2 linked regions of the Marinagarivorans cellulosilyticus genome follow. The protein of the gene in region 1 interacts with the protein of each later gene in a pairwise test. Links are inferred from orthologs where the notes say so. Each region holds a gene or a part of one and is shown on either strand. Other genes may lie near its edges.

What was found.
Region 2: the proteins of nth (region 1) and aceE interact in binary tests that used the Escherichia coli proteins (3 or more experiments, as listed by UniProt). The link is inferred for Marinagarivorans cellulosilyticus from one-to-one orthologs.

What each region holds. Positions count from the first base shown.
Region 1 is NZ_AP023086.1:2,268,551-2,279,436, forward strand. What follows is about bases 5,882-8,655. They hold nth (endonuclease III), read right to left. Parts: upstream 7,725-8,655; coding sequence 7,038-7,724; downstream 5,882-7,037. Other genes in these bases: MARGE09_RS08925 (RtcB family protein), read right to left, coding at 5,882-6,665; dapC (succinyldiaminopimelate transaminase), read right to left, coding at 8,040-8,655. Outside these bases: ATP-dependent helicase HrpB, read right to left, coding at 1-1,381; MARGE09_RS08900 (TlyA family RNA methyltransferase), read left to right, coding at 1,486-2,241; MARGE09_RS08905 (BlaI/MecI/CopY family transcriptional regulator), read left to right, coding at 2,398-2,790; MARGE09_RS08910 (M56 family metallopeptidase), read left to right, coding at 2,819-4,405; MARGE09_RS08915 (energy transducer TonB), read left to right, coding at 4,456-5,160; MARGE09_RS08920 (hypothetical protein), read right to left, coding at 5,257-5,454; more of MARGE09_RS08925, read right to left, coding at 5,457-5,881; more of dapC, read right to left, coding at 8,656-9,239; MARGE09_RS08940 ([protein-PII] uridylyltransferase), read right to left, coding at 9,301-10,886. UniProt on the Escherichia coli protein: DNA repair enzyme that has both DNA N-glycosylase activity and AP-lyase activity. The DNA N-glycosylase activity releases various damaged pyrimidines from DNA by cleaving the N-glycosidic bond, leaving an AP (apurinic/apyrimidinic) site.
Region 2 is NZ_AP023086.1:2,673,893-2,685,262, reverse strand. Bases 4,676-7,933 are described here. They hold aceE (pyruvate dehydrogenase (acetyl-transferring), homodimeric type), read right to left. Parts: upstream 7,540-7,933; coding sequence 4,876-7,539; downstream 4,676-4,875. Other genes in these bases: aceF (dihydrolipoyllysine-residue acetyltransferase), read right to left, coding at 4,676-4,866. Outside these bases: MARGE09_RS10800 (ABC transporter ATP-binding protein), read right to left, coding at 1-224; MARGE09_RS10795 (GntR family transcriptional regulator), read right to left, coding at 214-639; MARGE09_RS10790 (mechanosensitive ion channel family protein), read right to left, coding at 782-1,615; MARGE09_RS10785 (SDR family NAD(P)-dependent oxidoreductase), read right to left, coding at 1,808-2,551; MARGE09_RS10780 (DUF488 domain-containing protein), read right to left, coding at 2,614-3,201; more of aceF, read right to left, coding at 3,268-4,675; MARGE09_RS10765 (insulinase family protein), read right to left, coding at 8,015-11,020; MARGE09_RS10760 (AI-2E family transporter), read right to left, coding at 11,135-11,370. UniProt on the Escherichia coli protein: Component of the pyruvate dehydrogenase (PDH) complex, that catalyzes the overall conversion of pyruvate to acetyl-CoA and CO(2).

The sequences.
Region 1 (10,886 bases):
GCAGTGCAGCAACCATACCGCCTAGGTCTGTTGCGCCAATTTCCTCTGAGTGTATTAGCAATGCGGCCAAGCGCGGATGGCAGGGGAATAATGCCAAACGCTGACCTAAAAGCGTAAGTGTATTTTTTTGTGTTAATGCGCCGATATTAGTTAATGCATCTAGGGCTTGTTGCCAGTTGGCTTCGGCTGGAGGGTTTAGCCATTGTAGTTCGTTAGGGTGGCTAACACCCCAGTGTAATAAGGTAATTGCCAAGGGCATTAAGTCGGCGTTAATAATTTCTGGCGTGGTATGGCGCAACCTTTGGTTGTGTTGTGCTTGCGACCAGAGTCTGTAACAAATGCCTGGCTCCATTCGTCCGGCGCGGCCGGCGCGCTGTTCGGCCGACGCTTGCGAAACCCCTTGGGTGTGCAAACGCGTAAGGCCGGTGTTTGGGTCGAAGCTTGGGTTGCGGGTAAGGCCGCTATCGATAACTACGCGCACCCCTTCAATGGTTAAGCTGGTTTCGGCAATGTCGGTAGCCAATACAATTTTGCGATAATTATTATCTGTTGGGGCGATGGCTAATTGTTGTTGCTCAAGTGGCAAGCTGCCGTGCAGAGGCAGGCAAATAGTATGATTAGGTAACGGTGTTAATGCCTGATGTGCGCGATTAATTTCACGCATACCGGGTAAAAAAACTAAAATGCTGCCGCTGTCTTGCGCTAGTGCTTGTTCAATAGTGCGTACTAATGGCGGCAAAAAATCATCATTTTTAAATGTATTGGTTTTGCGTGTGGCTTGCACAGGTTGATAGCGTATATCGACGGGGTAGCTGCGGCCTTGGCTTGTAACGACGGGGCAATGTGAAGGCTGTGATGTGCTTTGCTCTAATAAGCTTGCGACGTTTTCGCTATCGAGGGTTGCCGACATTACCAATATTTTTAGTGGGTTGTCGCTTTCGCGAAATAATTCGCGGGCTTGTAGGCTTAGCGCTAGCCCCACATCTGTATTTAAACTGCGCTCGTGAAATTCATCAAAAATAACAATCCCTACACCAGTAAGCTCGGGGTCGTCTTGTAGCCAGCGGGTTAATAAGCCTTCAGTAATCACCTCTATGCGTGTGTTCGCGCCGACTTTGGTGGCTTGTCGCATACGATAGCCCACGGTTTCACCTACTTTTTCGCCCAGCATATTGGCCATGCGGTTGGCCGCATTTAAGGCTGCAACTCGGCGCGGCTCAAGCATTATTATTTTTTGTTCTTTGAGCCAAGGTACATTTAGTAAACTCAGCGGAACTTGTGTGGTTTTACCGGCGCCGGGCGGGGCTTGCAGAACACAATGCGGGGCATTGTTTAGTGCATAGAGTAGTGTGGGTATGCATTCGTGTATCGGCAGGCTCATATACAGTGATCAGTTGTGTGGTCAGGGTAAGTGTTTCAACATTTTACCGGACGCGGGCTTTTGAGTAAGCTGTGCATCCGAATTAATCGCAAGAGAGTAAAGCGGTGCAGCGACTCGATAAATTACTGGTAGAACATGGCCTAGCAGCCACGAGAACACAAGCTCAAAAATTAATTGAAGACGGGCTTGTCGAGGCAAAGGTTTCGGGTCAGTGGCTGGTACAAAAAAAGCCATCGATTAAACTGCCCGAAAACAGCGAGCTACGTGCCGGTGATCACCCAGATATGCGCTATGTGTCGCGTGCCGGGCTAAAGCTTGAAGCTGCTTTGCGCAATAACGGGTTGGATGTAAAAGGGTTGGTCGCCCTTGATGTGGGGCAATCTACGGGTGGCTTTACCGATTGTTTGTTAAAACACGGTGCCAGCAAAGTTGTTGGCGTGGAAGTTGGCCACGATCAGCTGGTGGAACCGCTGCGGGTACATGGTGATGTAGTGTGTTTGGAAGGGGTTAATGCTCGCCACCTAGATCCCGATATTCTGAAATACGCCCCAAATAAATTTGATATCGCGGTAATGGATGTGTCTTTTATTTCTCAAAAACTCATTCTGCCGCGCTTACCCGTTTTGCTCAAGCAGCAAGCCCTACTGGTAACTTTGATTAAGCCGCAATTCGAGGTAGGGCCGCAAGGGTTGGGTAAAGGTGGCCTCGTTAAGCCTGATGTTGATATGTACACCTTAGAGCAGGATTTTACTCGCTTTGTTAAGGCGCTGGGTTTTGAGGTATTACACTACAGTGAAAGCCCCATAAAAGGCGGTGACGGTAACCGCGAGTTTTTAATGGTGGCTCGTTTAGTGACTTAGCAATTCCCCTCTTAGTTTCTATATCGGCCCCAATTTACCTGAGGGCTGAATCTCAATTTAAGCATTGTCGCAAAAAAGGGGTTGACTCCCGCCTTTGGTGTGCTAATTTTGTAGCACGTGCTACAAAATTAGCAGTTGTGATGATGGTGAATACATATGTCCAGTAATACAGTTTATGCATCTCTTAGCCGGCGTGAGCGGCAAATTATGGATGTCCTGCACGAGGAAAACCCCATATCAGCTAAAGATATTCAGTTGAAAATGCCGGACCCACCGAGTTATTCCGCCGTACGAGCATTAATTACTCGAATGGTCGATAAGGGCGTTGTAGCGTTTTCGCGCGAAGGCACAAAATACATGTATCGACCAGTGCAGGCACAAAATAGCGTGCAAGCTTCAGCAATATCTAGGTTATTAAAAACGTTTTTTAAAGGCTCCAAAATTAAAGCCGTAACAGCCTTGCTCGATGCTGACGGCGCTGAAATGGATGCCCATGAGATAGAGGAGTTGGAGCGGAAAATAGCGCGTTTAAAAAAGCAGTCTAAATAATAAATAGAGCCGTTTAAGAGGTGATTTTATGTTTAACCTTTTTGTTGTTATTGCTTTGCTTTTAAAAATTATTTTAGTGTTTTCTTGTGTTCGCTGGTGGCTTTACCGCTCGCGTGATACGCACTCGGGTAGATTGGCCAGGTTGGTATGCATTGCTTTTTTAGGTGTGATTTTGTTGCCCTTAGGTAGTGCAATATTGCCAGCTGTGGCACTGGAGGTAATCCCTGTTAACTTTTGGGCGCTATTTAATATCAATGTGTATTTGACGTTACCGGTAATACTCAAAGTTGTTATTGGGATTTATTTGGCGGGTGTTTTTAGTGTGTTGATTTATCGCTTTTGGCATTTGCTGGAGGCTTTAAATTATGCCAGCCAACTAGAGTCTGCTCCAGAAGACGTGGATGAGGTATTCGTTAGCATTAAAAAGCAGAATAACCTTTTGGAAAGGGTGGCGCTAAAGGTTGGGCAATCGAAGGTAGGTGGGAGTAATGTTGTTAGTCAAGGCCCGTTCACACTCGGTGTTTTACGCCCCATCATTGTTTTACCCGAAGATTATAGTCAGTGGAGCCGTTCGACCTTAATGCGTGTGCTTACGCACGAGTTAGCGCATGTGGTACGTAAGGATTGGTTTTGGCAAAACGTATTGCAGTGTTTAATAGCGTTTGTTTGGTTTTTACCTTCTGCATGGCGTTTAGGTAAGCAGTTTTCTTGGTTAAGCGAGCTTAATGCCGATGATGCTGTATTGGCCGGTGGTAGCGGTCGCTCGGATTATGCCGATGATTTGTTAAATATTGCTGCCCGATATCCACGAGCACCTCGCAGTGCAGCGGCTTTAATTGATGGTTCGTATTGTTACGAGCGCATAGCAGCCATATTGGATGGCTCAAGGTTACGCAGCCATACACCCTTCAAGCAAACGCCATTTTGGGTTTGGCTAGTTGCGGTTTTGGCATGGCTTAGCTTATCGACAATAACACTCGAAGCAGCGGCTGTTTCTTTGTGGCATGAAGGTGATACTGGTGGAAAAACTCTAACATTTTATAGCTTTCCTGAGCCTAATAAGGATGGGGCAAATAGTGCTTTAGCGGTACCCGTAAAATTGACGCCGCACACGCAACCTCGCAGTTATAAAGAGTCGGTTGTGATTATTGAAAGGGAGCCGTACTTAACAAAAGAGGCGCTGTTAAGTGAGGCAAAAACGGCAATGAACCACCTTGCCGCTGTGGATGCTGATAATTTGCCCGTTGTGCCAAATGTGTCTGTGCAAGGCTATGTTGCTTTACGTGCTGTAATTCCAGAGTACCCAAAGCGCGCGCAGCGAAAAAATATTGAAGGGCAGGTAATCGTACAGTTTGATGTACTGCCTAGCGGTAAGGCGGATGCTATTCGTATTGCAATGGCAAGCCCTAAACACATTTTTGATGATGCTGTATTGGAGGCTATGGCAAAGTCAATATTCAAACCGGCGACCGATAATGGCCGCCCGATAAAAACCCAGCATGCAACGCAAACATTTACATTTAGATTATCTGAGGGTGCAAAAACAAAAAACTTTAACCCCACGTTTGGTACACCAATACAGACAGCCGAGCAAAGTACTCATGCTGCGCCTTAAGGTAGTGCGTAATTATGCGCTGCTTTGTACCTACGTATTCGGAGAAATTTATGAATCAAGCCATGTTTAATGAAGAGGTGTTTAATGAAGAAGTGTTTAGTGAAAAATTATTCAGTAACAAAGTGTTTAGTGAAAGTGCTTATGCCACGTTATTTTTGTCTTCAATCAGCAAGTGGTTTTTTGCCGCCGTTACGGCTGGTGTCACGACGATTGCTTTGGTAGCGCTTATGCATATTTTGATAGTGGCTCCCAAGTTGGAGGCACCTATTATTGTAGATCGTCCAATGCCGAATATTGTGTTAAAAGAACCGATTATTGAAGATCAAAATATTGCGCCTTTACCCCCCAAGCCTGTTGCCGCAGAGCCGGAGCCAGCATTGCCGCCTTTAGTGGCTCAGCAAATTACAGGTGATGAAGGTGGTTATACCCCAGTTGCTCCGCCTAAGCCTACTGGTGGCGATAAACTAGCCATTTTACCCAGTAGTTTTCCCGTTGCTCGTATGATGGTGGCGCCAGATTACCCAGCGCGAGCGGCGAACAAAGGTATAGAGGGTTTTGTGGATGTTCGCTTTGATGTTACAAAAACAGGTGCTACCAGCAATATAGAAGTAATATCGGCGCAGCCAGAAAAGATATTTAATAAGTCGGCTGTCAATGCCATTAAGCGTTGGAAGTTCACGCCCTATGAGCGCGATGGCGAGGTGGTAGCCTTTTACGGTATGAGCCGCCGTGTGGTCTTTAGCTTAGAAAACTAGTTACGAAAAATAATACTTTCGAATTTTCAGCGGATGCTCCTGATACCCGTTGCACCCTTGGCGTCGTAAGGCGCCTTTTTTATATTTTTTGCCCGTTTATGCGCAGCGAAGAAGTGAGTCGCGCGCTTTCGCACGCAACTCGCGTTTGGCACTGGTACGCAGTGCTTTATGGCTTTTCTCGTGTACGCCACCTTTGCGTAGCAAAGGGTTTTGCGACACGGTATTGCGGTATTTTTTCAGTACTTTAACCGTCGTAGGTTTTACCTTTTTAGTACTCTTTTTTCGTTTGCTCATGGTTACCCCTTAATGCAAATTACTTGTTTAAGTGTATGAACAATGTCTACCAAGTCGCTTTGGTTATTCATGACATCGTCAATGTTTTTATAAGCCGCTGGAATTTCGTCGATCACACGGCTGTCTTTTCGGCACTCTACGCCGCGTGTTTGTGTCGCTAAATCCTCGCGGGTAAAGCGCTGCCGTGCAGCGCTTCGGCTCATTACGCGGCCTGCCCCGTGGGAGCAGGAGCAAAAAGAATCAGCGTTGCCTAAGCCGCGCACAATAAATGATTTATCGCCCATGCTACCGGGAATAATCCCTAGCTGCCCTCGCTTAGCATTAATAGCGCCTTTGCGAGTAATGTAGAGTGTTTCGCCAAAGTGTTGCTCTTGTTCAACATAATTATGATGGCAGTTAATCGCCTCATGCGTAATGGTGAACTTAGGCAAAAAAGGTTCTATTGCGCGCAGTGTAAGCTTCATCATTTCTTGTCGGTTAATGCGCGCATATTCTTGCGCCCAATTAACGGCAGCCATATAGTCGTGAAAATCGGTTTGCGCCTCATCAAACCATGCGAGGTTTTTATCGATAAGTTTACGCGCTCGATTTTCAATTTGCTTTCGGGCGCGCTCGATAAAATAACTACCAATGGCGTTACCCATGCCGCGGCTGCCAGAATGTAGCATTAACCAAACGTAACCGGCCTCATCAATACACACCTCAATAAAATGGTTGCCACTGCCGAGTGTTGCCATTTGCGTAACCCATAGCGTATCGGCTTTTTTAAGGCGTTTTTTGATGTCTGGATGCGCTTTGGTTATTTTCTCTAGCGATGCGGCGAGTGGATTACAGGCTGCATCGCGTGCACTAATGCGTTTATGTGCTGATAAGCCTACAGGTATTGCACGCTCAATAGCGCTGCGCATAAGGGCTAGGTTATCTGGCAATTGCGTGCTACGTAGCGATAGCTGAATAGCATTCATACCGCAACCAATATCCACGCCAACGGCAGCCGGAATAATTGCGTTGCGTGTTGGAATAACCGAACCCACCGTTGCGCCTACACCCAGATGCACATCGGGCATAGCGGCTACATGAGGGCCCACAATGGGTAATGTCGCGGTATTTTTTAGTTGTGTAATTGCTTTAGGGTCAATAGCGTGGGTATATACCTTAATGGGTACATCGCCTTTGCTATTGGCTTTATTAAATTCTATGAAAACAGGCATTATTTATCCTTCGCGATTATGCGAATAATAGTCAATAGTGCTTTCAGGCTGGTGGGTTTTGTAAACCCTAGATACAAAAATCCCCAGCATTGCCGGGGATTTTGGTCGTATAAGAATACGGTAAGGTCCGGCCTGAAAGCGTGGTGTCTTTCAGGCCTAAGCACAAAAAGACTATGGTTTAGTTCTCGATAAAGTCATGTGTGTGCTCCTCTAGTAAGGTGTGGTTTGGGTAAAACGAATGCCGCGCACTTTAACGGCTAAAATAAAAATGTCAACAAATATCAAATTATTTTTGAAGGTTTGGTTTGTATGTTGTGGCTCCATTAACGCTTTTACAGCGAAACGGTGGTGTATGCCACTGCTACTTATTTTTTATTTGCGTGTAATCTTTGGTTTTTTGCGTTTGGGGTAACATGCTTTGCACAGTGGGCAAACGGTGCCATCACAGCCCCTTGCTGTACAAAATTCACGGCCATAAAAAATAAATTGTAAATGCAGTTTGTTCCAAAATTCGGCGGGGTATAGGCGTTTGAGGTCTTTTTCGGTTTGTTCTACATTTTTGCCTGTTGTTAAGCCCCAGCGCTGTGCGAGGCGATGGATGTGAGTATCCACAGGAAATGCCGGCACACCAAACGCTTGCGCCATAACAACGCTAGCGGTTTTGTGGCCTACGCCGGGCAGTGCCTCTAATGCTTCAAAGCTTTGCGGTACTTCGCCGTTATATTTTGCGACCAATATTTTTGAAAGTTCACTTATCGCTTTAGATTTTCGAGGCGATAGACCGCATGGGCGAATAACCGCTTGAATATCGGCTACTGGAACATGTTGCATATCGAACGGGTTATCGGCTAATTGCCATAACAGTGGGGTGATTAAGTTGACGCGAGCATCAGTGCACTGTGCTGACAATAATACAGCAACTAAAAGCGTGTAAGGGCCTTTATGGTCTAGCGGGATAGGCGTTTCTGGGTAGTGTGCATTGAGCGTATTGAACACTAAGTCAACACGCTCGGCTTTGGTAAGGTTTTTTATTGGATCGTGTAATGCTTGTTCGCTCATGAAAACGCCATTAGCTAGAGGGCATCTCTAAAAATGCACTTTTTCCGCGATAGCTGCTTACAGGTTTTTGCTCCTCGACATTCGGCTCCTGCAATGTCTAATAAGGTGTTTCCTGCACCGATGCTAAACCTGTATTCAGCCCATCCATGGACATTAGCTCCGTTCTCGAGTCCTCATTTACACCAAGTAAACTGCGGCTCTCCGAGCGGTTCTTCCTTGCTCTCACAAAAAAATTACTATTTTTAGCGGTGCCCTAGAGTGGTGTGTAGCGCGAAAGCTTACCGCAGAGGCCTTGCGCGCATTAGGATTTAAAGGTTAGCCAAGCGTCTGCACAAAGGCTTTGATTCGTTGTGCTGCTTCAATGCACTGTGCAACCGGGGCGACTAAAGCCATGCGAATGTAATTTTCGCCTGGGTTTCCGTTGGGGGTATGGCGGGCCAAGTATTGCCCCGGTAAAACGGTAATATTTTGTTGCGCATAAAGCCCTTGGGCAAAGTCAGTATCCAAAATGGGTGTTTTTGGCCACAGGTAAAAGCTGGCCTGTGGAATATTGACCGGTAATACAGGGTTAAGTATTTCGGTGACTTGTGTGAATTTTTGTCGGTATAAATCGCGGTTTGCTTTTACGTGCGTCTCGTCTTGCCATGCGGCAATGCTGGCGAGTTGAGTGGGTACGGGTAATGCGCAGCCATGATAAGTACGGTACTTTAAAAAGGCTTGTAACACGCTCGCGTCGCCCGCCACAAAGCCTGAGCGCAAGCCTGGTAAATTGGAACGCTTTGAAAGGCTATGGAAAACAACGGCGTTTTTAAAGTCGGAGCGGCCGCTGTTAACACAGGCTTCTAATAATCCTACTGGCGGTTTGCTCTCATCAAAATAGAGTTCGCTATAGCATTCATCGCTGGCAATAATAAAGTTGTATTTTTCGGCAAGTTCGAGCGCTTTGATTAAGTACGCTTGATCCATAACCGCCCCAGTGGGGTTGCCTGGGCTGCACAAAAATAAAAGCTGGCATTCTTGCCATGTTTTTTCGCTAACACTATCAAGCTCGGGTAAAAAACCGTTGTCTTCGGTGCAGTTTAAAAATACAGGCTCTGCGCCGGCTAAAATGGCCGCGCCTTCGTAAATTTGATAAAACGGGTTTGGCATTAAGACTTTAGGCGCCTTTTGTGTTCTATCGATAATTGCTTGGGTAAAAGCAAATAAGGCCTCGCGAGTGCCTGCAACAGGTAATGCTTGGCTTTCAAAATCGAGGGCGCTATTGAGTTTAAAGCGCGTATTGGCCCAAGTACTAATGGCTTGCCTAAGTTCGGGTAGGCCTTTGGTTAGCGGGTATTGCGTGAGTGTATTTAGGTTGTTGCTGAGCGCCTCTAATGCGAATGTTGGTGGCGTATGTTTGGGCTCGCCGATGGATAGGGGGATGTGCTCTAGTGATGCCGGTGGCGTTATGCCATCTTTTAATGCTGCGAGTTTTTCAAAAGGGTAGGGCTGTAAGGCCGATAATGCGTCGTTCATAGTAATGAGAGCTATAAAAATGATTGTAAAGCGGTGATGTTCACCGCCATTTAATTAGGCGTTATTGTGATTGTTCAACTTGCTGATCCAGCTCTTGGCAGATAGCTCGCTGTAAGTCTTCACACAACTTGTCATCACTTAATGGGTCGCCATTTTGATCGGTGATAAAAAATACGTCTTCGACCCGCTCGCCTAAAGTAGAAATTTTTGCATTACACAGTTGAATGTCGTACTCCATAAAAATACGGCCAATGGTGGCTAATAAACTGTGCCGGTCTGGGCTAATTACTTCTAGTGTTGTGAAGCTAGCGCCTTCCGGTGTTTGCATTTTGGTGCGGGTGGGAATAGGGAACTGTTTTAGCAGGCGTGGTGTGCGCTTTTTAATAACGTCAGAATATTCGCCTTTGGTGACAAAGCTTAGCTCTTGAATTAAGGCATCTATAATTTTTTGCTGTTTTGAGCTGCCATCTTCTACCGGTTGATCATTTTCGTCGAGCACGTAAAAGGTATCGATAGTGTAGCGGCTATTGGTGTTGTAAATGCGCGCATCGTGAATGTTTAGGCCAAGTTGCGCAAAGACAGTGGCGGCAGCTAAAAAGATATTGCCTTGGTCGGGGACGCGAATAAAAACTTGCGTGGCACCGCCCCATTGTTGGCTTGTATCGTCTTTTACTAAGATTAAAGGCGTGTCGCTATTGTGTTCGATAATGGCTTCTGTTTGCCAAGCGATATCATTGTGGCCTTCGCGTAGAAAATATTCGTCGCCCATATCTTGCCATAGCGCTATGGCTTTATCGGTAGAGACATGCTTATCTTTAAGCTTGTTAAGGGCTTGTTGCTTGGTGTCTTCTATTTGGTCGGCTTGGTCTATGGTATTTTCTAAGCCGCGGCGTAACGCGCGTTTTGTTTCGGCGTAAAGTTGGCGCATAAGGCTGGCGCGCCAGCTATTCCAAATGTCGGGGTTGGTGCCGTTCATATCGGCCACGGTAAGTGCGTACAGGTAATCTAAGTAGCGCTGGTTGCCCACTTTTAAGGCGAATTCATGAATAACATCGGAGTCGCTAATATCTTGCTTTTGCGAAACGTAAGACATTAATAAATGGCTTTGCACTAACCAAGCAAGCAGTTTGATATCGCCGCTGGATAACCCGTGACTTTGACCGAAGGTAATGGCATCTTCCGCACCAAGCGTTGAGTGGTCGCCCCCGCGGCCTTTGCCAATATCGTGAAATAAACCGGCTAAATACAGTATTTCGGGTTTATCCATGCGTTTAAGAATATGCGCCGCAATAGGGAATTCTTGCTCGGCATCTGGTGCGCTAAAGTTACACATCTTTTGGATGACCAGCAATGTGTGATCGTCCACGGTATAGCGGTGGAATAAGTCGTGCTGCATTTGACCAATGATTTTGCCAAATGCCGGCAGGTAGCGCCCAAGAATGTTGTAGCGCTTCATTCGCTTTAGCTGAGTGATTAAGCCTTGCCCGCTCTTAAATAGCTGCAAAAAAAGCTGTTTGTTGGTTGGGTCGTTACGAAAGTTGTCATCAACTAAAAAACGGTGCTCATTAATTAGGCGAATCGTATTTGTGCGCACCCCTCTTATGCTGGGGGTAGTGCCTAGAATAACGAAGATCTCAAGTAATGCTG
Region 2 (11,370 bases), 400 kb from region 1 along the record:
TCAGGTATTGCTCGCCCCAGCACATTAACTTCGCCTGAGTCCTGTCGCAACAAGCCCATTATTAGGCGCAAACAGGTCGATTTTCCGGCCCCATTTGGCCCTACAAGCCCTAAGACTTCACCATGAGGCAAACACAAATCCAGGCCATCTAAATCGAAATGACGGTAGTGCTTACTCACATTAGACAATTCAACACTGAAGGCCGTGGCTGACTCACTCATCATTTCGCTCCTCAATTTGAGACTGCATTAACTGCAACAATTTATCCTGAGGCATATCTAAAAATTCCGCTAAAGCGATGACCCTATCGATGGCAGACAACAATTCAGTCCGTTTTAAGTGTGCAACGGACTGACTTTTCTCTGCCACAAACGAGCCTAACCCGTGGCGCGTTAAAATCACATTTTCTCTTTCCAACTCCTGATATGCTCGTTTCACGGTAATCACACTCACGTTAATGGCTACGGCTAACTCCCTAATAGAAGGCAAACCCTCCCCCTCAGCCCACTCGCCTTTGAGAATGAGCTGCTTGATATTGTCCATAATCTGCACGTACATCGGACGCCCGTCCGCCTGCGACAACTGAAATGGTTGATCCATAAATTGGCTAACGCCCAACTGTATATAGAGTATATACACAGTATACTCTTCATCGGGAATCTCAGTAAATAACTTTATGTGATCAACCTAAAAACCGCACCTTACGAAAACCAGAAAAGCCAAAACCCAAAAAGCCCAGCATTGCTGGGCTTAAAGTTTTGAAGCCTCGCTGCAAGTATGGCTAGCTAGCTTCAGGGATAATATGCACATCGCGTTGAGGGAACGGGATGGTTAGGCCGGCCTCTTCGACAGCCGCCTTGAGCAAAGGTCTAGAATCAAAATAGAACGACCAATAATCTTCTGTCTTTACAAATGCACGCACTAAAAAATCAACCGAGCTTGCACCAAGATCAACGACGGCAACTAGGTTATCTTGATCTTGTAAAATACGAGGATCATTTTTTAATACAGCCTCCATGGCCTCTTTACCTTTAGCGATATCATCTGAATAGGATATACCTATCGCGACTTCTACCGCGCGCACTTCGCTGGCAGTGTGATTAATAATATTGCCATTAGCTAGCGGGCCATTAGGGACGATAATTGTGCGCTTATCAAAAGTTTTAAGCGTAGTAACAAAAATACCTATATCAATCACTACTCCTTCTAAACCCTGCGCTTCAACATAATCCCCCACTTTAAACGGGCGGAAAATCAGCACCATCACACCACCGGCAAAGTTTGACAAACTACCTTGCAATGCCAAGCCTACTGCCAAACCCGCAGCACCCAGCACCGCTACAAAAGAGGTTGTTTCAATCCCCACCATAGAGGCCACACTAATAACCAACAATACCTTTAGAATAATTTCAAAGATATTGGCAAGAAACTTAGCAAGGGTTTCATCGGGTAAGCCTTTTACGGTAGATTTGCGCACCAGATCGCTCATCCGGCCAATAATCCATAGCCCAAGCACCAAAACCACAATCGCCAAAACAAAACGACCGCCATAAATTGTGACTAGCTCCCACAACTTTTCCGCATGTGTTTGCATTTGTATCTGAACATCTTCCATTATTTTCTCCTCATTTGATTGATTTATTCTGTAACTATTTAGCCATAAAAAATTATTGCCGACTCGGGGGCTGATTGATTATTTTCTAAGTATTCACGCGCCGGGAGCGCATGCATAGCACCCATGGATGGCTTGAGCGGCCTAGAAAATGATCGATTAGCACTCAATTGTGCAGATGGCTGAATATTTTATTTATTGGCAGGTATAGCCGCCATCAACCGGCACCAAGGCGCCCGTCATAAAGCTATTTTCATCAGATAACAAAAAACACGCGACTCGCGCGATTTCAGCAGGTTCAGCTATACGCTTAATGGGCTGAGCATCTTCTAGAATTGCCATTACCTCGCCATCGCTCGCGCCAGTAATAGACTTAAATTTATCGACCGCCTTATGGAGCAAAGGCGTATCAATAGTGCCAGGGCAAATGCAATTGATGCTGATATTGAATTCGGCATAATCAATAGCGGTACTTTTAGTCAGCTGTGCAACGGCGCCTTTAGTCATGCCATAAGCCGCACTCATCCCCTTACCCACAAAGGATTGATCCGACCCCATAATCAAAACCTTACCCTGTCGCTGTTCTTTCATAATGGGCAATACAGCTTTAAGCGTAAAGAATACACCCTTGCAATTTACCGCCAATACTCGCTCAAACTCATCCACACTGGTTTGCTCGATATTCGCAAATAGATGTATGCCGGCATTCGCAAACAGCAGATCAACCCGGCCGCTTTCATCCAACACCTGAGCAACCGCCTTTTCTACTTGCTCGTAATTACTTACATCGCACGCGATATAACTGCAAGCATCACTTTCAACATCAACAATATCCAAGTTATAGACTTTCGCGCCTTGCGCGCAGAGCTTTAAAACTACCTCTCTGCCTATCCCTGTGGAGCCACCGGTCACTATGGCCACTTTCTTACTGAAGCTCATTACCACCCCCGTTATTAAACACATTAATAAAGCAATATATTAACACTGCTTTATTAAGCTTTTTACAAAGGCTTACGATAAGACGTTAACTTTAATTGCTGTAAATAGGCTGAGTGTGCACACTCGCAAGGCGTCATAAACAAATCATCCTCAGCGGCATGCATTTTCGTTACTCGGGATTCCAATGCGCACTGCGACTCTAGCTCTCCATCATGCAAAATATGCCCAAGTGGCACATTTGGGTAGCTCCGCGCCCAATAATGCCCGATTAGTAAACTGCGATGGCACGTAGCTGGATCTTTTTCTGCACACATCAGCGCAATACTCAGCGGTTTATTTAAACCGTTATTTAGACGATTAATACCTGCCTTGAATAAGGCCGAGGCCATTAGACGGTCGAATTGTACTTGGCCTAGCTCGTCATAATGCGCATCATCTTTTGAGCGCGGGCCCAGCTCGTCACCAAGGTATACATAATAAATACCCTCGGTTTTTAAACGCGCTTCAATCGCTTCTTTGTGATAATCAAAAAATGCTTTGCTATAAGGTACCGAACGTACATCGGCAACCGCTTGAATATTGTGGCGCTGCAATTGTGCAACGAAGGTATCTATCGGCTTAGTGGCATAACCAATGGTAAACAAAGACATAAATTCTACGCTCCAAAAACAAAAAAACCGGCCATTGGCCGGTTTTAAATTATTGCGTATTAATGCTTATAGTAATAAACGGCGAACATCGCCAAGCACTGTACTTAAGTAAGTCAGGAAGCGCCCGGCATCACTACCGTTAACTGCACGGTGATCGTAAGAAAGACTTAGCGGCAACATCATACGCGGCTGGAAGGCTGCGCCATCCCACACCGGCTGCATGCTTGCTTTAGAGACACCCAGAATGCCTGCTTCAGTTGTGCTCACCATAGGTGTAAAACCGGTACCGCCAAATGGGCCCAAGCTAGAAATAGTAAAGCAACCGCCTTGCATTTCGGCCGGCTTCAATTTGCCGTCACGCGCCTTACCGGCCAACTCCACAACTTCGCGAGCAATATCGTAAATGCCTTTTTGATCGACATTTTTAATCACTGGCACCATCAAGCCACGCGGGGTATCCACCGCAACAGCAATATGGATAAACTTCTTCTGAATAATGTGCTCACCGTCATTATGCATTGCCACATTAAAACTTGGCTCTGCCTGTAAAGCAGCGGCAGCCGCTTTAATAATGAACGGTAGCGGCGTTAACTTAACGCCTGATTTTTCAGCTTCGGCTTTCATGCCTTTGCGGAAACTTTCGATATCGGTAATATCGGCATCATCAAATTGCGTGACACGCGGAATATTTAGCCAGTTACGCGTCATAGCTTCTGCGGTTAGCTGCTTGATCTTGCTCATTTTCACAAGTTCAACTTCACCAAACTGGGCATAATCCACGTCGGGCACGGCTGGAATACCAGCGCCGCTAGTCACACCGCCGCCGGAAGCACGCTTTTGCATCACGTTTTTGACAAAGCCATGAACATCGTCAAACGAAACACGGCCGCGCGTACCCGTACCTTTGACCTCGGCAAGGTTAACGCCAAGCTGGCGAGCTAGTTTGCGTACCGCAGGACCGGCATAGACTTCGCTAGAGGAAACGACTATTTCAGCGCCAACCGACGACGCAGGTACTGGTTCGGCTTTAGCCGGAGCAGACGTGACAGCGGGAGCTGGTGCTGCCGCTTTTGGGGCCTCTGGTGCAGGGGCAGCTGCTGGCGCAGCACCCTCGACTTCCATTTGACCAATCACATCACCCTGGCTAGCTTTATCACCCACTTTAATCGTGAATGCGGTTATTTTACCGCTCGCAGGTGCGGGGATTTCCATACTGGCTTTATCGGATTCTAAAACAATAAGGCTATCGCCTTCGCTTACGGTATCGCCCACCGCGACAAAAACTTCTATAACCTCTACGCCTTCTGCACCACCGATATCCGGTACCGGAATATCTGTAACACTCGCCTCTGGTGCACTCGCTGCTGCCGGAGCCGGCTCAGCGGCTGGCTCTGGAGCGGCAGCTGGCTCTGGAGCAGCGGCATCGCCTTCCACTTCAAGCTCAAGCATTGGCGTGCCTTCCGCGACTTTATCGCCCTCTTTAACCAATATGGCTTTTACCACGCCGCCTTTTGGCGAAGGGATATCCATACTGGCTTTATCGGACTCTAGCATCAGCACTTCTTGATCGGCGGCTATCGTATCGCCAACCGCAACGCTAATCTCAATGACATCAACGCCTTCTGCGCCGCCAACATCAGGGATGTTAATTATTTCAATCGCCACAATAGACTCCTATACCGTCAAGGGCTCGGCTTTTTCAGCATCGATGCCATATTTTGCCATGGCTTCTACAACCACTTTCGCGTCAATTTTGCCTTGGTCTGCCAACGCCTTAAGCGCCGTCACGGCAACGTAGTTACGATCCACCTCGAAGAACTCGCGCAACTTACTGCGTGAATCACTGCGACCAAAACCATCTGTACCCAACACGTAGTAATCGCCAGGGATGTAATTGCGCAATTGCTCAGAATAATTTTTGATGTAATCCGTCGAGATAATGAACGGGCCGTCTTGTTTTTCAAGCGTTTGGGTCACGTAAGCTTTTTTGGCCGGTTGATCGGGGTGGAAGCGATTCCAGCGCTCAACTGTTTGCGCTTCACGTGTTAGCTCGTTGGTGCTTGTGACACTCCAGATGTCTGATTCCACACCAAAGTCTTTGCGTAACAATTCGGCTGCCGCTTCAACTTCGCGCAAAATAGAACCCGCCCCCATCAACTGTACGCGGTGCTTGCCTTTAGGCGTTTTCTTGCCTGCGGCCAATTGATAAATACCTTTAATAATGCCTTCTTCGGCACCTTCTGGCATATCTGGGTGGGTATATTCTTCGGTCATGGTGGTGATGTAGTAAAAGACATTCTCTTTTTCAGCATACATACGGCGCAAACCGTCTGTAATAATCACCGCCAACTCAAAGCCATAAGTGGGGTCGTAGCTGCGACAGTTAGGAATGGTATTTGCCATCACATGACTGTGACCATCTTGGTGCTGCAAGCCTTCGCCGTTAAGCGTGGTGCGCCCTGCGGTGGCACCAATTAAAAAGCCACGCGCTTGAGCGTCGCCCGCTAACCAGGCTAAATCACCAATGCGCTGGAAGCCAAACATCGAGTAGTACACGTAAAACGGCACCATCGGCATTTTGTAGTTGCTATAGGCCGTAGCAGCAGCAACCCAAGCCGACATAGCGCCTGCTTCGTTGATGCCTTCTTCCATGATCTGGCCTTTTTTATCTTCTTTGTAGTACATGATCTGCTCGTGATCATGCGGGGTATATTGCTGGCCAGCCGAGCTATAAATACCTAACTGGCGGAACATACCTTCCATACCAAAAGTACGGGCTTCGTCAGGCACAATAGGCACTAGATTTTTGCCCATGTTTTTGTCTTTCGCCAACGCCGACAAGTATTGTACAAACGCCTTAGTCGTCGACATTGTTCGCTCGCCCGTCGTCTTTAAAAGACGCGGGAATTTATCGAGCCCGGGGGTTTCGAGCGGCGTAAAGTCACTGACGCGCGATGGTAAATAACCATTCAACGCTTCACGGCGAGACTTTAGGTACTTAATTTCAGGCGAGTCTTCTGCGGGGCGATAAAACGGAACATCTTTAACCTGCTCGTCCGTTAGCGGAATATTAAAGCGGTCGCGAATACGCAATAAATCTTCGGCGCCCAGCTTTTTAACGTTGTGCGCAATATTGACAGACTCGCCACCGGCCGCACCCAAACCATAACCTTTAACAGTTTGTGCCAGAATAACCGTTGGCTGCCCTTTGTGGTTTGTCGCTTCGTGATATGCGGCATACACCTTTTGAGGGTCGTGACCACCACGGCTTAAATGCATAATGTCGTCATCGCTCATATCTTCTACAAGCGAGAGTAACTCTGGGTATTTACCGAAGAAGTGCTTACGGGTGTAAGCGCCGCCGTTGGCCTTGTAGTTTTGCAACTCGCCATCAACCACTTCGTTCATGCGTTGCTGCAATAAACCAGTGGTGTCTTTTTCAAGCAAGCGGTCCCAGCCTTTACCCCAAACCACTTTAAGCACATTCCAGCCTGCGCCACGGAACATACCTTCAAGTTCTTGAATAATCTTACCGTTACCGCGCACAGGGCCATCAAGACGCTGCAAGTTACAGTTAATCACAAAAATAAGGTTATCTAAGCCTTCACGGCCTGCTAACGATATTGCGCCTAAGCTTTCTGGCTCGTCACACTCACCATCGCCCAAAAACGCCCATACTTTACGATCACCGCGCGGCACCAATTCGCGAGCCGACATGTAACGCATAAAGTTAGCTTGGTAAATAGCCGTGATGGGACCAAGGCCCATAGATACCGTTGGGAACTGCCAGTAATCAGGCATTAACCAAGGATGCGGATAAGACGACAAACCCTTGCCATCAACTTCACGACGAAAGTTATTAAGCTGATCTTCGTTGATACGACCTTCTAGGTACGAGCGGGCGTAAATACCCGGAGCGATATGGCCCTGAAAGTAAACGCAATCGCCCATTTGCTCGCCGTTATTACCGCGAAAGAAGTGGTTAAAAGCTACATCGTATAAAGTCGCAGAAGAGGAGAAAGACGATATATGACCACCGAGGCCATCATCGTTATTCGCATTAGCACGAACAACCGTAGCAATTGCATTCCACCGAATTAATGAGCGAATTTTACGCTCTAACGCTAAATCACCAGGAATTTGTGCTTCCGCTGAAACGGGAATGGTATTGCTGTAGGGTGTAGTAATCGCGGACGGCAGGCGGACACCGGCCTGTGTCGCAGCGTTCGACAAGTTTGCCAGCAATTGTCCAGCACGCTCAGAACCGCTGTGTTTAATGACAGATTCTAGTGCGTCTAGCCACTCTTGTGTTTCAAGAGTATCGTTTTCCTCAAGCATCAAAGCCTCCTCATCCACTGCGCCTTACACAAAGTACGCAAGTTTCAGTAATAACAGGAACAAGCTGGCTCTTCCCTTTTCAGCTCGTCGTTTTTTAATATCAATTGCACTACTGAGTGCGCCGCCTAGTCTTAGGGGGCCACGCGGTAGCGGTGTGTTCATCTATACGCCATACCAACGAAGCGGTAGGTGTGAGCCAGTCGCAACCAAAAGACCCTGCTACCGCGCCTTCTTAGTAGCCGCAGCAAAGCTGTGAAAGTAGAAATAAGGTGTTACGCAACTGCCCCAATAACGATGAACTACAGATTAAGGCGCCACGATTCTACACAGATCAAATTCACATTTCTAGCTGTGCGTCGGGCCCGCCCATAGATAGGCGGGCCTATTGCGCAGTGTTACAGCTGTCACATTGCGCAATAGTCGTACCATCTGCTCAATTTACAGCTCGGCAAATACCGAGCGCATAATAAACAACTTAGGGGTACAGCAAGGAGGGAGCCTTGCCCTTAAAGGCCGCGTAATCAGTGATGTGAGGAATTAACGAGAATACCGTTTTAGGCTTATCTACCGTGGCATTTTGGGAATATAAAATCAGCTGACGCTTTTGGCTATCCGTTAAAAACTGGTTGTACCAAGCCTTGAAATCATCAAGCTGGTAATTTTCAACTGCGGCAATCAACGCCTCGTCGCGACTGAACGCCGTATCGCCACTGTTTAAACTTTGCCAGTATTGGCTTACCAGCGCATTCAAGTTTTTGGGTTTCTCGGATAACTGCCCTACCAACGCCAATTGATGGACATGAAACTGGGTGTCGAAGTCGGGTTTATAATCGGCTAAAAATGTCGATATCGCTCGCTCTAATGCCACAACATCCGCCTGCGGTGATTGCACAACAAAAACCGCACCTGGCACCTCCCGCACAGGGTAGTAACTGCCAAATACAATGTAACCTAGCTGCTGCTGGGTGCGCAGCTGGTGATAAAATGGCGTGCTCAAAGTTTGCGCAAACAACTGTAATGCGGCTTGTTCCTGCAGCGAATCATCGCTGCCCTGCAGGTAAAGCATCGTGGCGTTGTCTTGGTGCTCGGCTGCAATATCAATAGCGTTAGCCTGCACAAGCTGAGTCACCCTTGCTCCCACTTTCGATTTAAATGAGCGCCCATCGACCAATACGCGCTTTAGCTTTTTCGCCAGCTTTTTCGCATGCCGAGTATTAATATTGCCCGCGGTTAGCACCGTGACTTCACTTTGACGCAATAAATTCTCAGTAAAACCCGGCAAGGCTGTAGGCTCTAGCGCGGCTAGCGCATCAGCCATATCTGGTGCAGACCAATACGGCTGATAAAGCGTTGCCGCAAGGTGGCTCATCATTTGTCGGTAAGGCGTTTCTTTTTTGTCATTGCGATAACGTCGCACCAAAGCCTCTTGCATGCTTTTAAGGCGAGGCAACTCGGCAACAATCCCCTTACCTTTTTTGTAATTATTAAGCTGTTTTACCGTGTAATTTAGTAGCGGCTCAATGCTATCTGAATAACCACTAAAAACAAAATCGATGCCTCTCGAGGTGGCATTAATACTAAAGTTTGCGCCGGCCATTGCCGCTTGATATGTCACCGGATTGAGATCGGCTTCGATAGCGTCGGCCAGTAATTTCACCATCGCAGCATGTTCTGCAGATTGCTCTACTAACACTGATTTTAAGCGCACCCGCACTGTTGCTCGCGGTACAGAAAATTCGGTATTACTGACATGCCATGCATTAAAGCGAGCATGTTTTACAATTTGCTTGGGCTTATCGTGCGCCTCTTTTATCAACGCTAAGCTTTCTGGCACAAAGGGATTTTTAGCGGGTAGTGCGCTTTTATCTAATAGTACTTTATACGCTTCGTTTTTAGCCGGGTCGATATGCGCGGGCTTATAAGTTTGGTTAACCGCATAAGGCACTTCGTACAGCGCGGTTTTATCCGTGGTTTGCAATGATGGCGCAGTAACAATTCGCAAAACATTATCGGCATTTAAGTGGCCGGCAAAATTTTGAATCAATGCTTTGTCAAACTGCCCTAAACGATAATCCATTGAAAACAAAATGGGGCTATCAACTAGCTGCATTTTACTGGCGAGATGGCTTGCTTCCATCATGGCTTCGCCACGCTCTTTAAAATTAAAGTCTATTTCGCCTAAACGTTTTATTTCGTTAAAACGCCACTCGTTAATGCCCTCGCGCTGCAGGGTTTTAATGTAACTAAACAGCAAGCTATCAATGGTATCGACATGCTTCAAGCCTTCGGGTGTTAAGCTGATAGAAACACCAAACGTATCGCCTTGGCGCCAGCCCACCCCCCGCCCCGCAGAAAGGCTTTCTATCCAGCCTTGCTCTTTTAGCAACCATGCCAAACTACCTTCACCTTCATGCCCCAACACAAAGCCTAAATAGCTCAGCGGTTTTTTCATCCAATAGTCATTTTTAGGGATTGGGAAAAGGTAGCTGACCGAGCGCACTTCGGTATTGGGGGTAATATTGATTGAAGCTGGCAAAAATGACGCATTAAATAGCGGTGTGCTCGCTTCTTCGTGGGCGACGGGGAAATCTTTTATGGCTGAGAACAAAGGTTTTACCATCGCCCGTAGCTGTGGAAGTGTTTCTTTGCCCACCACCACCAAACGCATATTATTAGCCGCGTAGTAACGGTTATAGAAGCTGACTAACGCTTTGCGCAGCTCACCGTCTTCATTATGTAAGGAATCTAAATTACCCGTTCGAAAGCGCGACAAGGCGTGGCCCGGCGTAATCACCTGCCGCAGGACATCTTCTTGACGGCGGTACTCAGTCGAAAACTTAGAGCGAAACTCCGAATGCACCGCATTGCGTTCTCTGTCGACATACTCTTCGTTAAATAGTGGCCCTATAAAAAACTGCGCAAAACGATCCAGCGCCCCCGCCAAGTGATCAGCATTAACATCAAAGAAATAGTTGGTATGCATTAAGCTCGTATAGGCATTATGGCTACCGCCATGCTTTTGAATATAGGCTTGATACTCTTCGGAATCTGGGTATTTTTGTGTTCCCAAAAACAACATATGCTCTAAAAAGTGTGCCAAACCAGCACGCTCTAGTGGATCTTCTCCGCTGCCAACATTCACATCTAGCGCGGCCGCAGCCTTTTCAGCGTTGGGGTCAGAAATCAACAATACGGGTAGATTATTATTCAGCACAAAGTAATCAACTTGGCGAGCATCGTTAGGGCTAAGCTCTGGCTGCAGCCATTGTGGTTGCAAGCGCTGTGGCGCATTCACTGCCAGCGCCTCGGCACCGGGTGTTTCATGCACCGGCGCTTGCGAAGCTGTAACTTGAGCCTGAGCCACACACATAGAGGACAACCAGCTACATGCCAGCCCCAGGCCCACAGCACATACTTTATTATGTAACTTACCGATAATGCCCACACAGGCCAAGCGATGTCGTTTACAGACTGAATTCATTGTGTCCTCTTTATTTAAAAAAAACCGCGATAGTTTAGGACATATCGCGGTCTATTCGGTTCACCCACATTGTGCGTACGCTAGAACCTAGAGCTAACAGCTACACGATAACCACTACCCTTTTGCAGCAGCTTCTTCCATGCCGGCTTTTGCCGTAGGCCAAGCGGTTAATATCGCCTTAACTAAGGTTGCGAGCGGGATGGCAAAAAAGACCCCCCAAAAACCCCATAAACCACCAAAAACTAGTACAGCCAACACGATGGCTACGGGGTGCATTTTAACGGCCTCGGAAAACAGCAGAGGAACGAGAACGTTACCATCTAGCCCCTGAATAACACCATACGCCAACA